2 regions of the Anaerobacillus alkaliphilus genome follow, and region 2 is predicted to be linked to the other one. Evidence: riboswitches for the same ligand, from Rfam matches in the RefSeq annotation. Region 2 holds a riboswitch; the other holds the start of a gene.
The links. A riboswitch is a leader RNA that binds a small molecule or an ion and turns the genes downstream of it on or off. The one in region 2 is predicted to bind cyclic di-GMP.

Region 1: linked by a shared signal. The riboswitch ahead of DS745_RS21205 (sensor domain-containing protein) and the one ahead of DS745_RS20515 (EAL domain-containing protein) in region 2 are both predicted to bind cyclic di-GMP.

The regions. Positions count from the first base shown of each region.
Region 1 is NZ_QOUX01000047.1:170,207-178,592, reverse strand. It holds gene nikA (nickel ABC transporter substrate-binding protein) at 1-190, opposite strand, end outside; gene DS745_RS21215 (hypothetical protein) at 913-1,104, opposite strand; gene DS745_RS21210 (YaiI/YqxD family protein) at 1,139-1,585, opposite strand; gene DS745_RS21205 (sensor domain-containing protein) at 1,918-4,017, opposite strand; cyclic di-GMP riboswitch class I at 4,118-4,206, opposite strand; gene DS745_RS21200 (spore coat protein) at 4,450-4,794, opposite strand; gene DS745_RS21195 (hypothetical protein) at 4,810-5,028, opposite strand; gene DS745_RS21190 (hypothetical protein) at 5,619-5,969, shown strand; gene fdhD (formate dehydrogenase accessory sulfurtransferase FdhD) at 6,169-6,942, opposite strand; gene DS745_RS21180 (FdhF/YdeP family oxidoreductase) at 6,961-8,386, opposite strand, start outside.
Region 2 is NZ_QOUX01000047.1:9,051-17,436, reverse strand. It holds gene DS745_RS20515 (EAL domain-containing protein) at 1-2,421, opposite strand, end outside; cyclic di-GMP riboswitch class I at 2,531-2,614, opposite strand; gene DS745_RS20510 (stalk domain-containing protein) at 2,739-4,325, opposite strand; gene DS745_RS20505 (DUF4269 domain-containing protein) at 4,411-4,944, opposite strand; gene DS745_RS20500 (hypothetical protein) at 4,944-5,495, opposite strand; gene DS745_RS20495 (Mpo1-like protein) at 5,607-5,948, opposite strand; gene DS745_RS20490 (LVIVD repeat-containing protein) at 6,071-7,504, opposite strand; gene DS745_RS20485 (hypothetical protein) at 7,809-8,228, opposite strand.

The DNA of each region.
Region 1 (8,386 bases), 160 kb from region 2:
CGGAAATACCTGACCGAACCCCCATAGCATCTTGGTGCGGATCAATGGTTTTAGAAGCGAAACTATACAACAACGTTAAGGACTTTTCCTCATTCCCCCCTGAAGTTTTTGCTCCACTGTCACTACTGCAGCCGACAGCCACAGCAAAAAATATGGTGAAAATCATAAACAGTACAACTTTTTTAAGCATGTGTGTATTCTCCTTAATTAATATTCTTTAGTAAAATAAAAATAGTAATCTTCATAATAATTCTACATAACTAGAATTATTACGATTTATAGTTTAGTATTCCATTCAAAAAATAATTTTCCTTAAGAGATAACTACTAAACGTAATGATTATTGTTTGCAAGATTTACTATATACGATAGCTTTCTATAATGTCAATATAAATAGTAATGATTATGATTATCTATTAAAATATGATAAATTAGTAGTAGAACAGTGGACATGTTCCTTGGCACTATCACTGTGCCAACCCCAAATTATATTTTATTTATTTCTCCAAGCTCTGAGAAGATGTTCTTCTAAAGTCTATTGGTTCCCTATAATGACAAGCGTTTTAGGAAGATTCAAGTTGATAGGTAGATATGTTCCCCCACCGAATGAATATTGCAAGTTAATCGTTTGTCCAGGAGATTTAATAAACTCAATAAAGCCTTTCATTCGATAGAATACTTTTTAGCCATTGTTCAAGACCATCCTTATGTATAGGAACGTTAAAGTGTAGTCTGCCCCCGACTGCTCCAGCGGTATTAAAGCAAAAAAGCCTAACCCCTCTTTTCTATCTGAGGAATTAGACTTTAGTTCTCCGAAATTTACCTAGTTGTGGAATAACATTTTCGCCGAGTAGTATCGTTGTGCTTTGCAGCAACCTACTTCACCATCCAGGTACAAATAAGATATTAGCTTCTACTTTTTGTACTGATCAAGTGCTTGGTAAGCGGCCTGATACTTTCCACCATCCGCAACTTCTGAATGGTACAAGGCCTTGAGTGCATTGTTTTTTTCGAGATCATGCTCAACCTTCAGTTCTTTAAAGCGTGTATGCAGCTCTTTGTTTTCCTTAATTAGTTGTTGCATTTGCGATTTTATATACTTCAAAATATTTATCCCCTTTCTGAATTTCTTAATTAGCCTAATTTGCAAGAGAAATTGCCTGTTTAAAAAGCTTCCTAAATTGGTCCCGGTCTTCTGCAGTAAAAGGCTTTGGTCCCTTCGTTCGCTGTCCGCCTTTTCTAGCCATTGCACTTAAATAACGAGTTTGTAATAATTGGTCAATATTATCATTTGTATATCTAAATCCTTTATGGTGGAGGACGATAACCCCTTTTGCTAAACCAAGCGAAGCAAGTCCATAATCTTGCGTCACGATAATATCCCCTTTTTCCACTAACTTCACAATCCGATAATCGGCAGCATCTGCTCCAGAATCAACATAAATGGTTTCCACTCCTGATGGCTGTTCTGCATTAGAAAAATGAGAAAAGCTTGTCACAAGGATAACCGGAATTTCAAGATTCCTTGCTTCAGAAATAATAATATCTTTCACCGGACAAGCATCTGCATCCACATAAATCTTCATAGTTCTCCTCCTGTTAAGAAGTTCGACTTACTATTTAACTTAATCTTTTTCAACTATAGACGGGCTGGTGACTTTTGTGAAAATGACAAGAGTTCTCCCTTTTTCTATATTTCTCTTTATTATACTTTATAGAATTGTGTTAGCAAATAAATCAATAAACTAAAAGACAAGGGGAAAAGACAAGGGGACAGGTCCCTTGTCTCACTCACACCATGGAGGAAAGCTGAGGCTAAGACAAGGTTCCTACCTATCCTCTGTTTCACACAACAACAAATAGAGGAGCAAACTGACAGTTTGCTCCTCATCCTAGTTCACTTTTTCATAACTCTCTTTTACCCTGTTGACTCACTATTAGTGCTTATATGTCCTATGACTACAAAATCAAGAAAATGATTGCTAGGTACAGGCGGGCTAAATAAATATCCTTGAATTTCGTGACAATCTTCATTTTTAAGAAAATTTAGCTGGGCTGATTTTTCAATACCCTCAGCGACAACGCGTAAATGTAATTCCTGTGCTAAACGAATGATCATTTTTACAATTTGCTTATTTTTCTCATTGAACTGAAAGAAAAATGATCGATCAATCTTAATCGCAGAAATTAAATGGCTGAACTGTGTTAGATATCCTAACGATGAATAACCTGTTCCAAAGTCATCCAAAGATACGCGGATACCGAGTTGTTGGATATCAGAAAGAGTGTCGCGTGCTCGATTTTCATCAAGAATTAGCAATGTTTCTGTAATTTCAAACTCTAAATACCTAGTGTCAACTTCAGTTTGATGTAGAATACTCTCAATCTCCCTGATAAATTCTACTTGCATAAATTGTTTTGCTGATATGTTAACGGATATCGGTACTACCGGATACCCCTGCCTTTTTAGCTCCACGATATATTGACAGACTTTATTAAGGACTAGGTTACCTATCGGAATGATCAATCCTGTTTCTTCCGCTATCGGAATAAAATCACTTGGTGGAACAAATCCTCTTTCCTTATGCTTCCAGCGAAGTAAAGCCTCTGCACTAATAAGTTTTCCTTCTGTATCTACTCTAGGTTGATAGAAGACCTCAAATTCCTGATAGCGTAAAGCTTGTCGAAGTTCATTTTCTAACCGAAAATTCTTCTCTGTCTTTTCATTCATGGATTGTGTGAAAATTTGATAATTATTTTTGCCATTTTCCTTTGCATAATACAAGGCGGCATCCGCATTTTTAATAAGAGAGTTAGCATTCGTCCCATGATATGGATAGAACGTAATCCCAACACTTGTCGTTACTGTAAACTCATAATGATTGTATTGAAAAGGTTCATGTAGCGTTGTAAGTAAGGATATTGCTACTTCTTGAATGGTATCATTTGCCCCAGGAACAATTAAAAAGAATTCGTCTCCCCCTACTCGAGCCAGGAAACTGTTTTTTGGTATTATTTGCTTCCATCGATCTGTCACCATTCGTAATACCGCACTACCAGCTTCATGTCCTAAAGAGTCATTAATATATTTAAAACGATCCAAATCTAACGCAATAAGCGCAAATGAATTTCGACTGTTGGTTGCTAGCAGCAATTGATTTTGAAGTTCTTTTTCAAACATTCTGCGATTAGGTAGGTCCGTTAATGGATCATGATAGGCAAAATATTCGTTAAGCTCATATAGTTTTTTCTTTTCGGTTATGTCCATGACAGTTCCGAGTATGGCAGATTGCCCTTCATAGATAATCTTTGACACATGCAATTCTACATCTAAAAGAGAACCATCTAGATGGACAGCTTTTGCATAAATGTTTTTTTCCGACTGTCCTATTTCTAATTGTTTCACTTGGTTTAGAATGGCGGTACGATCCTCTAACACTACGTAACTCCATAGAGAGGTATGAATCAGTTGCTCATAACCCAACAAGTCATTTAACTGATAATTCGTAAATACCAAGGATCCTTCTACGGAAATAAATACGCCTAAATTAGAGTTTTCTACAATACTTCGATATTTCATTTCAGAACTTTGTAACAGTTTTTGTGTTGCTACTTTATCCGAAACATTCTTCACTATGGCTATAATTCCTACAACTTTGGAATTAATACTAATTGGAAGACAAGTGATAAATCCGTAGATGAGTTCTTTGTTTTTATGAACTAGAACAATGTCATAATCTTTAGCTATTCCCTTTACACCAATCTCAAACTGCTGCCATACCTTTTCAATATCATCAGGGTGTACTAGTCTACTAAAATCATTTCCCAGTAATTCTTCTTTGGAATATCCCAGGCCGTATTCAAACGATTTATTGACATGAACAAACTTACCTTGTAAGTTAACATGAGCTATTAAATCAGGATTTTGTTCAAATAAAATTTGATTGATGAGGTCTTGCTCAACGTTAGGTTGAACTTTTTGCTCATTAGAATTTGCTTGGTAATCAAGTTCTTTCAAACTTTTATCCTCCTAACTAAGTTGAACATTTCTAAAAACGACAATCATTTATCTTAGTAAAAAAAATACTCCTTGTATGAAGGAGTATTTGATCATCGTCTCCAGCAGCCAGGCTATCATAACTCTTATCATCATAGACCCGTGGCTTTGTGTCTTCACATTTTGTACATAAATTTAATTTTAATGTTAATCTAATCGACCGTCAAACTCAGCATTTCCTAATTCAGGAGATTACTGGCAGTTATAGACAAGGGGACAGGTCCCTTGTCTCACTCACACCATGGAGGAAAGCTGAAGTCTAGACAATGTTCCTGTCCCTCTATCCTACAGACAACAAAGAAGGAACAAACCGAACAGTCTGTTCCTCCTATCTTTAAATTTTTTTCAAGACTGACAAATGATTTATTTAATAACTAAGGGTGTCTACACCAACTATTGAACGAATTTTTGAACTAACTGCTGTGTTTTTTGTTGGGTTTGTTGATAAGTTGTTATTTGTTTCATAATCTCTTGGCTTTGCACTGAAGATGAAGTGTTGTACCAACCTTGTTGAGACATAAGTTGATAAACTTGGCCTTGCATTTGAAGGCAACTTTGTAAAAGCTGTTCAAATTGCTGACGGACTTCAGGACAATTAGACTCTGTCACAGCAGTCGTATATTCTCTAGCTGTTCGCTTTAAATCAGCTAAATAAGAATACACGATGTCCGGATCTTGTAATATTGGCATATGTTGCATTTGTTGATTCGATGGTTGATTCATTTGCTGTTGTTGCATGATAATCTCTCCTTTCTACTGAGTCTGACTAGTTCCCATGGATTGATGTTGCTGCATTACGTTCATTAGCTGTTGATAATGCTGTTGATGTTGATTTACCATTGTTTGGCATACTTGCTTAACATTTTGATTTTGAGTACTTCCAATGATTGCTACACATTGCTTAATTAACAAATCTTCGTTTGACATACTATCGACAATGTATTCTAACTCTTTTGTTGTTAATGGTTGCATAGATTTATCCCTCCTTTATCGAGCTTAATATTCCCTCTGGTTGTAGATTACTTACACCCAATAAAATTAATTTTCTTGTTAGATGCTTAGCGAATGTTTCCACAGTTAAAATCGGCAAGGATGTCCCTCTGTCTCAATGGAAAAAGAAAACAACAAAAAAATCAGCGAAATGGATATTACTTCTAAATGAATATATCAAATACTATTTACTATATGTGAGTATAATCCACAAAACTATACCAATAAAATAAAATAAAATATAAATTCTTTATAACCAATTTTAAAACGAGTATTTATATCTAAATGCTCATATTATTTATAAAACACCACACGAACCTCCAATTCTACGTAAACCAAAATTACTTAAAAAACACATAGTAAATTCCTGAAACAGCTAAATAGGCACCTAAATTGGAGGGAAATGATGGGCCCTATTAAAATGTAATTGGTGGATGGCCCCAGAAACGGTGAAGATGTCCCGGACCAGGGCTCTGGCATTTACCTATGTTGTCTAATAAAAAAAACTGTTTACCGATAGGTACCTTTTTTCAATGGGTGAATATCATGACCTTGAAAGGAGTGAGTCTTTAATGGATAGACATAATTACAGTTACTCACAGCAGTTACCGCAACTCTGTCATAAATATTTAAATTATCACTGTTCTTTTACAATTGCAGATGGGAGTACATTTGATGGGATTATTGAAAATGTAGGTCAGGATGGAGTTACCGTGCTTGTTGGCGAGGATGTTATGGATGAACCAGAGCAACGTGAGAATGAACGTCAATATTATGGGTATGGTTATGATTATGGCTATGGACGTCCTAGAAGAAGATTTAGACGTTTCCGACGCCAAGTATATCCTTTTCCAGCGTTAGCCACTTTAGCATTATTGCCATACATTTTCCCACAACCATATCCTTACTACCCTTATTACTAAGCTTTACACCCCCCTTTATTAAAATTAAGGTGCCTGACCCCCGATACGTTCGGACTGGGTAGGCACCCACCTTTGCTCCTAGAAGGTTTTTTGAAATGTCCTTACCAAGTGGACTAATCGACTGATTTGTCCACGAACGGTGCCAGGGAAAAGGCACCAGGATAATATAATACAATGAACCTGTCCTTCCGTCCCCTCTCTACAAAACAATCCTCTCTGGATGACTATAAACATTTAAACTTTGTCCACGGACAAACCCAATAGCGGTAATGCCTAAGTCATTCGCTAGATTAATTGCTAATGTTGTTGGGGCCGACTTTGACAGAATAATGCCCACTCCGATTTTTGAAACCTTTAACAAAACTTCAGATGAAATTCTTCCGCTAAAGGCAATCATTTTGTCAGTGATCGAAACTTTATTTTTTAAACAGTATCCGTGTATTTTATCTAACACATTATGTCTTCCTATATCAGATCTTGATAGCAAGATTTGATTGTTCGTACAAAGAGATCCATTATGAAGTCCGCCAGTTAGTTGAAAGTCTGTGGATTCCTCTTGCATTTTTTTCATTAAGGCAAAGCAATGCGAGACGGAAACTTCAATATTCTTCATAAACGTTTTCGCTGTTTTCACATCGTTATGAAGGTAAAATTGTCTACTTTTCCCGCAGCATGCGCCAATAAATCGTTTTGAATAAAAGTCTTTGCTAAAGGTCTGCTTTTGTACTAACTCCACATAAGCAAAACCGCGATCTTCATCAATCGATAAAGCCTCTATATCTTCAATTAAACGAATGACTCCTTCTGAAGCTAAAAAACCAATCACTAATTCATCTAAATGGTCAGGGGTACATACCATTGTCGCAAACTCTTCCCCGTCGACAACGATCGTTAATGGATACTCGATGGCGATCACGTCGTCGACTTCTTCAAACGTATGACCATTGAATTTCCTAATTTTTCGACTTTCCATCATGGAGAAAAGCCTCCTTTAGCTAACCTCTGTTTCAAGATCTTCAATCCGTTTTTCTAAGTAATTCACATCTTTTCTGGCATGAAAACGTTCTGCTTTTTCAACTTTCACGGCAACACTATATTGAGGGATACCGGACGGACCATCATAAATCCCTTTAGGAATTAAGAAGTTCCCTTCTGGAAAATGAAGTCCAATATTCCCCCTAATAATCTCAGCAAAATGCGCTTTCCCTTGGAATGTACCATGCTCATTGTAGACGACTATTGGTTCACCATTGATAATGTTCAATTCATTTGCATCTTTTTCATTCAGCAATACATCATAGCGTTCTGTCCCGTTAAAAGGATCAATCTTGTTATAGATCATCGAATTAAATTGCTTGCCCCGTCGCGTCATCACATAAAATTGACCTTCGGATTTTTTCAACTTAGGAATTTCGATTGAAAGTAAGTTTGCTTTTTCATCCGGAGTAGGAAAAATCCCATCCTCACATAACCATGCCCCACCCCACTGAAACACATCTCCTTGCTTTTTCAGGTATTGAACACCATCATAATTTGGATTTGCATTAGCAATTTCATCACGAATCGCTTGACCGTCCTTAAAATCTATCAGACTAGCAAAATCTGGCTTTACACGTTTTGCTAAATCAATATATATTTTCCACTCTGCTCGTGCCTCTTTCACTGCCTGTTTATTCCCCTCAATTTCTGGTGAGTAATAAACCATCCGTTCCGTTGACGTAGAGGTTCCGCCACCTTCTTGTTCATAGCGTGTTTTTGCTGGAAGGACGATCACAGCTTCTTTTGCATCTACTAACGTCGATGTATTAAAAATAATGTCTTGGTGAACACGAATATCTAGCTGTGATAAAGCTTTCTCTACAAAAACTGGATTAGGCATCGTTTCTAAGAAGTTACCACCACTCATGTAGTAGAGCTTTAACTTTCTAGCATGATCATTAGGTAAAAGTGCATTTTCAAGAGAAACTCCTAAAATATCACCTTGCCATTTCGGAAGATTAAACTTCCATAGCGCTTCAATCCGTTTCACATTTTTTTCATCCCAGCCACCACCTGGTAAAACAAATGGGTCACAACCCATTTCACTCGTACCCTGCACGCTCGAATGACCTCTAAAAGGCATGAGACCATTATTTTTCCGACCAATAAATCCTCTTAAAAGAGCTAGGTTTGCGACTTGTGAAATGTTATCCGTCGCAAATGAATGCATCGTTAATCCTAGAGCCCAGGCAAACACGGCATTTTTACTACGGGCTAAAAGCTCTGATAACTCTCCAATTCTTTCTTTTGAAATACCGGATGATTTTACTATTTCATCCCATGATTGTTTGTTGACGTGAGCTTTTAACTCATCATAATGTTTTACATGTTTCTGAACAAAATGATGGTTAATCGCTGAACCATGAGCTTTTTCTTCC
Region 2 (8,386 bases):
TCCCATCTGAATAATAGCTCCTAACAAACCTGAAGACTTTTTATTCTTCATTACATCATGTAAAAAGGATTGATCTATCTTTAGATTATCAATGTCAATCGAATTGATCATACTTAATGACGAATAACCAATTCCAAAATCGTCGATCGTAATTTGTATCCCCATCTCCCTTAGTTGATTAATGATGTCGGATGCTTCATTAACGTTAATCATAACTCTTTCAGTAATCTCTATTTCTAATAAATGAGAAGGAAGTTTCGTTTCACTCAATACAGTTTGAACGATACGAATAAAATGAGGATCCATAAATTGACGTGCAGAAACATTGACAGCAATTGGCGCCTCGAGTAAACCGAGATCGTACCAATATTTATTTTTTGTACAGGCTTCTCTCAACACCCACTCGCCAATGTCAACAATCAGTCCAGTTTCCTCAGTGATCGGAATAAATTCTGCAGGTGATACAGACCCAAAAATAGGATTCCAACGTAAGAGTGCCTCAATTCCAACAACTCTGTTTAAATCTAAGTCAATCTTAGGTTGGTAGTGGAGAGTAAATTCCTGTTGGTCAATTGCTCTCCGTAAGGCATTTTCAAGCTGGCCTTTGCGGATGACTCGTTCATTTAAACTTTCTGTAAAAAATTGATAGTTATTTTTACCCATATCTTTCGCTAAGTACATCGCTAAATCGGCATTCTTAATCAAACTTTCGGCATCCATGCCATAATTAGGGTACAGACTAACTCCAATACTCGGTGTAATATACACTTCATTTCCGGCTAATAACGTTGGCTGCTTTAGTTTTTGAATAATCCGTTCGGAAACGCTACATAAGTCTTCAATACTAGTATTCTCGATAAGTAATAAAAACTCATCTCCGCCCTGCCGAGAGATGACATCACCTTCACTCAAACAGGAACTCATAATCGAGACAACTCTTTGAAGCAATAAATCACCAACATGATGGCCTAGGGTATCGTTAATCGTTTTGAAATTATCAAAATCAATAAACAAGACTCCTAATGTCGACTTCGTCTCGCTCGCTCTTTTTATCGCCTCTTCAAGCTTCAAACTGAACAAATAACGATTTGGTAGTCCTGTTAATTGATCTTTATAGGCTAACTCTTTGATTTCATTCTCAGCTTTTCTCTTGTCTGTAATATCTTTAACGAAAGCCATCACACTAACGGAAGTATTGTGTTTAAAGATCGGAACGATATTGATATCAACGATCACTTGATGTCCACCTTTATGATTAATCACACCTTCAACTCGTTGTCCATTCCCTTGTTTCACTGCTGTAAAAATTTGATCTAGTTCTTGATAAGAATTGGCATCAATGAACGTTGTACTATTAATTCTTAAGAGCTCCTCTTTGCTATACCCTGTTAATGTTTCCGCTGCTGGATTTACACTAAAAAGCTTACCGTTGTGATCTAGTTCAAAGATTGCATCTAAAGAATTTTGGTATAACGAATGAAACTTTTGTCGGGTTGACTCCAACTCTACTAGTACTTTGTTAAGTTCTTGTTCGGCAGTTTTCTGTGCGGTTATGTCGCGTGCCATATAAACAAAACGACATACCTTATCTTCTTCAATGATCGGGTTACAGTTTCCTTGAAGATACACCCAGTGGCCGTGTTTATGTAAAAAGCGAGAAGTAATGGTTATTACTTGAAGATTTTCAAGAACCTTTTTCAAATTTCTTTTCACAATACGAAGATCATCGGGATGAACAAAGTCCAATATCGATTTGCCTATCAGCTCTCGCAACGTATATCCTAAATACTTCTCATGTGAAGATGAGGCATACTCAAAAATGCCCTTCTGATCAATAATCCCCACGAAGTCTGATACATTTTCAGCTAACAGTCGGTATTTCTTTTCGCTTTCATAGAGTTTCTTATCTGTATTTCGTTGTTCAATAGCAATAGAAGCTAAGTGAGCAAACACTTCTAATAGTTCTAATTCGTCTTTCAGCGGTTCACGGGTTTCACGGTAATAGAGAGCAAAAGTTCCCAGAACGGTTTCTTCAGAGGAAATGATCGGTTTTGACCAGCAAGCCTTTAACCCATAGGAAAGCGCAAGCGATTTGTAGTTTTTCCACCGGTCATCGGTTTCAATGTCCTTAACAATCACTGTTTCCATGAAAAACGCAGCTGTTCCACATGATCCGACTCCTGGTCCAATCTTTGTACCAGCTAACGCTTGATTATATGCATCAGCTAAGCTTGGTCCAACACCTTTTTCCAACGTTTGATTTTGCTCGTTGTAAAGAAGGATTGAACAAATAGTACCGGTGATCAATGTTTCTATTTCTAAAGCAAGACTCTTTAGGATTACTGTTAATTCGTTACCCGTTGCAATTTGTTTTAATATGTTATTCTGCGAATTTAGTACCTGTTTATCGAGTGTTTTCATTTACGTACAATTCCTTTCATCTATTAATAAGATCAAAGTTTAACTCAAGCATCAATAAATTGAATGTCGTTAAAAACAAAAAAAACACCCGTCAGGATGTTTTTCCTAAAACGGCACCTGGCTGGCGTAACATAATGTTGTAGCCCCTATAGTTTTGCGTCCCAACATTTCTGTTGGTTTGCCCGAACGTTTCTTATTTAATTAGAAATTTAGTAAAATAGACCTACCAATACTTTACCATGAATATCTTAATATTACCAATATTTTATATTAATCTAGCCTCTCGTACAAGTTCAAATTAATAAATTCGGAAGTAGTTATTTTTCAATGATAATACTTCGAGATGAGGCTTGATAGTTGACCTTGGCACCGAACTGTTCGGAAACAAAACGAATTGGAACAAAAGTCCGACCATTATTAATTTCTGGTGCAACATCGATTAACCTCTTTTGACCGTTGACCAGTACGTGTTGGTCATTAACAGTTAATACGATCGTGTTACCACCATTTTTTATCGTCACTGTTTTTGCATTTGGATCCCAATGAACATGTGCTCCAAAAGCTTCACTAATTACCCTAATCGGGACAAGCGTACGGTTATTTTTTAGATATGGTGGATGATCTAAAACAGCATTTTTCCCGTTTAGTAACCAACTGGGTTGATTAAGCCAAAACATCATTTCCGTTTGAAGATAAATTTTGGAATGCCAAAAAGCAACACCATTTTGCTGTAGACGCTTAATCATCTCTACGGTTTCTTTACCAGAGAGAGGATTATTAAAGATAAATACAGTTTTCAGGCTTGGAAGCGTATTTAATGGCGTCAGAATACGAATATTATTACTGTCTGCATAAATAGTTTCCAAGTTTAATAGATATTTTAATGGATCAATACTCTCTACGCGATTGTAACTAAACTTCAAGTATTGTAATTCTTGAAGTTCCTTCAAAACAGTGATGTTCGAAATTGAATTCGACGATATATCAAGAACCGTGAGTTCTCTTAACAATCGCAAATCGTTGATATCCTGAATAAAGTTACTTGATAGATTTAGATTTTTAAGGTTTGTCAATGACGCTAACGGTGATAAGTTTCTTATACTATTTTGACTCACATCTAACTCTTCTAAATGAACAAGAGAAGCAAGTGGACGTATATCTTTAATGCCCATGAAAACCAAACTAAGACTTCTTAATGTTGTTAGTTTACTAATTTGGTTTAAATCAAGATTACCTCTTAATTCGTAATCATACAGTAACAATTGTTGTAAATTTGGAAGCTCTTCTAACGGAGTAAAATCCTTTATTGGGTTATGCCATATTGAAACTCCTTCTAATGAGGCTAATTGTTCAATACCCTTTAGATCTTCTAGCCCGTTTCCAACTAAAACTAATTCCCTCAAATCCATCTGTACTAGAAAACCTAAGTCACTTAAAGGAATGGCTGCTAACGTTAATGACTCTATTCCCGATAGATTTAGAACTGGTGCTAAGTCACGTACCTCAGATCCATAAATTGACAGTTTTTGTAGTTTCGGAAGCTCATGTAAGAGCTGCAAATCACTGATCCTTCTAGTATCTATAGATAGATGGTTTATCTTTTTTAAACCAACCACTAATTTAAGATCCTCTTGAGAGATCGAATGGTTTATGATTAATGTCTTTACATTTTGTAAATGCTGAATTCCTTCTAGCGTATCGGTGCTACCTTCAATGTTTAGTTCAGTAACTTTCTCTACGTCCTCCTTAGTAATCGGTCCTTCCGGCATTTTTAGTTGAATCCTAATAGCTCTTTCTAAGTTAGGATCTGGAAAAGACAGCGTTTGATCATTTGCTGAGACTTCTGCTCCTTGTCCAATAATAGAAACTACGACCATTATTAGCACTAGTATGTATTTTTTCATCTGTAACCCTCCCATGCTTACAAGTATTTTATCATTAACAATACTTGTAAAATAGACTTTATTGCCGACTGGGAATAGTTACCTTTTAAATCAAACAGATATTCCTACCGTAATTGATCAGAGATAGATAAGGATCACTTTCATCTAAACCTAATACTTTACAAAAAGCTGGCTCAGTTTTATATCCCCGCTGTTTCAAGCTGATAACTTGATCTCTCAAGGTAGGGATGCATTTTATTAGTTGGTCTTCAATTATCATATGAAGGTAAGCGTTTTGTTCGAAAACAGGCTGCGGTTGACCAAACAATTCAAACTCATATCCCTCAAATAAAAAATTGGCTTTTACGACGGGTACATCTCTAATTATTACTTCCTTTAGTCGATAATTATCGAGGTGACTGTATAAATCTTTCACTTGCTCTCTAAATCTACTGAAATTATGAACTTCCATAATGATGTCTAGATCAGAACCATCTACATCAATTCCAATCGGTAAAGTTCCACATAGGATCGGGGTGTAAATAGCGAGATTATCCATGATCCCTACCTTTTGGATCGCATCGTACGCTCTTCGTTGCCGCTCATTGCCCAATTTTAAATAGTCAATTGATGTAAACATTAGTACCCACCCCTCTTGCTATGAAAAATTGGATTCCTCTCACTAAAGATAAATGAAGTTAAAACTTCCTCGTCGGCCTTCACTAATTTCTCGCTGATTTCTTGCGTGCTATCGGCATAGGTAAAACCTTGCGCATCTTCATAAGCCTGAAGCATATCTACAAGGACCGAAAGTTCTTCAAACATAAGACCTTGATCCTGTCCCTCATTAATTTCTCTCATCATTTGATAGAGATATCCATGTAAGGAGATATGAAAAAGACTGATATTCGCAGGAATCGAAATGCCCCTTTGCCTTTCAAGTTGAATGAGGTGATAGTTAACGGACACTGCCATTATTAGTTCTTCTATAGCCACTTCTTCTCCCCTAATTGCTTTGTCTAGCTGGTACTTCACAGCTTCCTGGCCTTTTACATAATCTATAAGGGTGGTTCTTTCAAGCGTTGAAAGTGTATCCTCTACTTTTGATTGTTTGGTAATGTAAATTCCAAGTACACTTGCTAACATAATATTAAACACTAAGCCGACAATAAAATGCTTTTTATAATCCAAATCATTCATCACTCCTAAACAAGTATTACTCATTTACTAGTTTAACATTATTTTCCTTCAAGTGATCAAAAAACAGCGAACCATAATTCTGGCTCACTGCTTTTCTCACACCTATTTAGCAATTTTTTTATTCTTTTCAAGCTTGGCTAATTCACCATTTAGCTTTCCGAATAATGTAAAGAAGTACATTTGAAAGTCAGCACGAAGTGACCAAAAAGGATGACCAAATGTAGCTGGCTTATTTCCCTCAATGAAAAAGTGAGATATCCACGCAAAACTGTAAGCGATTACAGGAGCTAGCAGAACAATCCATGAATTTCCTAAAATAATGGCTAAAGCAATACAAATAAATACAAAGGTTGTCCCAACAAAATGCCATGCTCTTGTCTCTTTTTTACTATGCTGCGTTAGATAAAATGGCCAAAATTCTTGGTAGTTTTTAAATTCTTTCATTTTATAACCTCCTTTCTCTCTAAGTATACTATATTTGGAATATTCTGCATACTCAGACACTCTAGCAACTTATTCTTATTCAAGAAAACGACCAAATCATCGTCGACTTGGTCGTTCCTATATTACTTTATCGGTTTGTTTTCATTATTTTCGTTACCATTGCCACTATTATTTCTCAATAGTACCTTTAAACCTTGACCCATATCAGATGCTAAAATGTAATTACGGTCTACAAAGACGCCCCAGACATTCGCCCTTTCTGATGTGTAACGGGCAATCTCTACAGGATTGCTCGGGTCAGTTATATCTACACCCAGTACACCACCTGAGTAATAGGATAAGTATAAAGTATTTCCTAATACTTTAGGGTCATGAACCGTTTTCGCAAACGTGTTTCTTCCCGTTGAAGTTGGTGGGATATCAAACGTTAATTCTGTCGTAAACTCGCTTAATAACACCGGGTTCTTTTTGTCTTTAATATCAAAAATTCTTGTATAACCGTATGCATCTTCATAACCTACCCCTACCGGATTGGCAACTTCACGAGTCTCAATTAAAATCGTACCGCCTCTCGCTAAAGCTGCAGAGTGAGCTGCACCTTTTTGATTATCACGATAATCTGTTCTACCTAAGTACACAGGATTTTTCGGGTCTCTAATATCAAAGATAACAGTTCCTAAATCCCACATTGACACATAGGCATAATGACCATTGTTATCGGTGATTACACTATGGTTGAATACTGGTCTCGTTTTTCCATCGGGAGCATACCAGTGATAGCCATTGAAATCTGCTGGAATTTCCGGAAGCATACGAGGATCAAACTGCCATAATTTTTCAGGATTAGTTGGATCAGTTACGTCAATAATCTGAAAATCTTTCTCTACTCCGTGAGTATAATAATCAGCGTATGGATTGGATGCTAGAAGAATCGCACGATTACCTTGAGTCGTTAAGTATAATTCATAAGTTCCTGAAATTCTTCGATCTAATTTGTAAAATCCTAATCTCTTCGGTTCAGCTGGATTAGACACATCGTAAAGAAGCACACCACCAATACTATTTGGTCTGTTTGTATTGTTTCTTGATGTTTGTTGAAGACTGACAACCGCTAGATCCCCTTTAAAATGAGGCGTGTTCACCGATTTAACAATGACTTTTTCCTGCCATGTGTTAGGAATTTCATTCGCAAATACCGACACTTCAACCGGATTTGAAGGATCTTTCAGATCAAATACTCGCACACCACCATTTGCTCCATTCGCAGTATGAGTGCCTATGTACGCATACCCCTTATGAGCATATACATCTGCGGTATTGTTCTGTACACCATTTACAACATTTAGTTGAACACTAGCCGCTTGGTGTAAAAATTTTAAATTCCTTGAACCACTCACACTGTAAGGTAGAACTTGGACTTCAGAAGCGTCAAATACAAACTGAATTTCCTTCGACACACCTTCCTCTAAAGCATCGTGAGCAAATACAGCTCCCGATAAGCTAGAAAACAAAAGCGCACTTGCAAGTGTAGTTTTCAATACTAAATTCTTTTTCAATAGCAATCCCTCCAAATGATTTAATAACTTGACAAGCAAATCATACTAAAAGATTGTAAATAATTGGATGTGTTTAAAGTTCTAAATATTTTCACTATTCAAACAGTGACAAACTCCTAAACTTCAGTAATTCACCATTTCTTTAGGAGGACGAAATAGTTTTTTTCGCCAAGGACTTTTACATCATAGAGGCTATGATACAGTAATAAAGAAAAAGACTACCTAATGTAAGGTAGCCCTAGTTCGCGGAAATACAAAGTTAAAATAAGTCATCTTTACCTAGAGAGTATCTAAGGCCAAACGACTATTTTTCACTCGTTAGTTTCTGTTTTAACAATTCTGTGTTTTTCGTATCTAATAATCCATAACCTTCACGTAGGTTACTACTAATAATCGTAACCGTATCATCCGCATTGAACCAAACTCTGTATTCATACTGTCGTTCAGGCATGTCGTCTTTTTCTTGGAAGTATAAAGTAACCTTGTAGTTCTCTCTCGTTGGCATCGAGACTTCACTATTCGGCTCCCACTTCACGTGTTTAAAGACGTCTTTCATTTCTTTTAAAAGGGCTTGATCGGTAATCATTACAACCTCTCCCTCGAACCCTTCAGTATTCACTGTTTGTACATCCACTCTGGTTAGCTGCAAACCGTCGTCTCCGGTACAGCCAGCTATTAAAAAAGTAACCAGCAATAGAATTAATCCTAGCATTAGTTTCTTCATCCTACACACTCCTAATTTTATTTATATTTACCTGTATATTCTCTTTTCTAACAGATTTTTTATTCATAAATTTTTTAACATAAAAAAAGCTGCCTCAATACAACGAGGTCAGCTTATGGTATTCGATTTATTTTTCGAGTCATCCCAATTGTAAACTT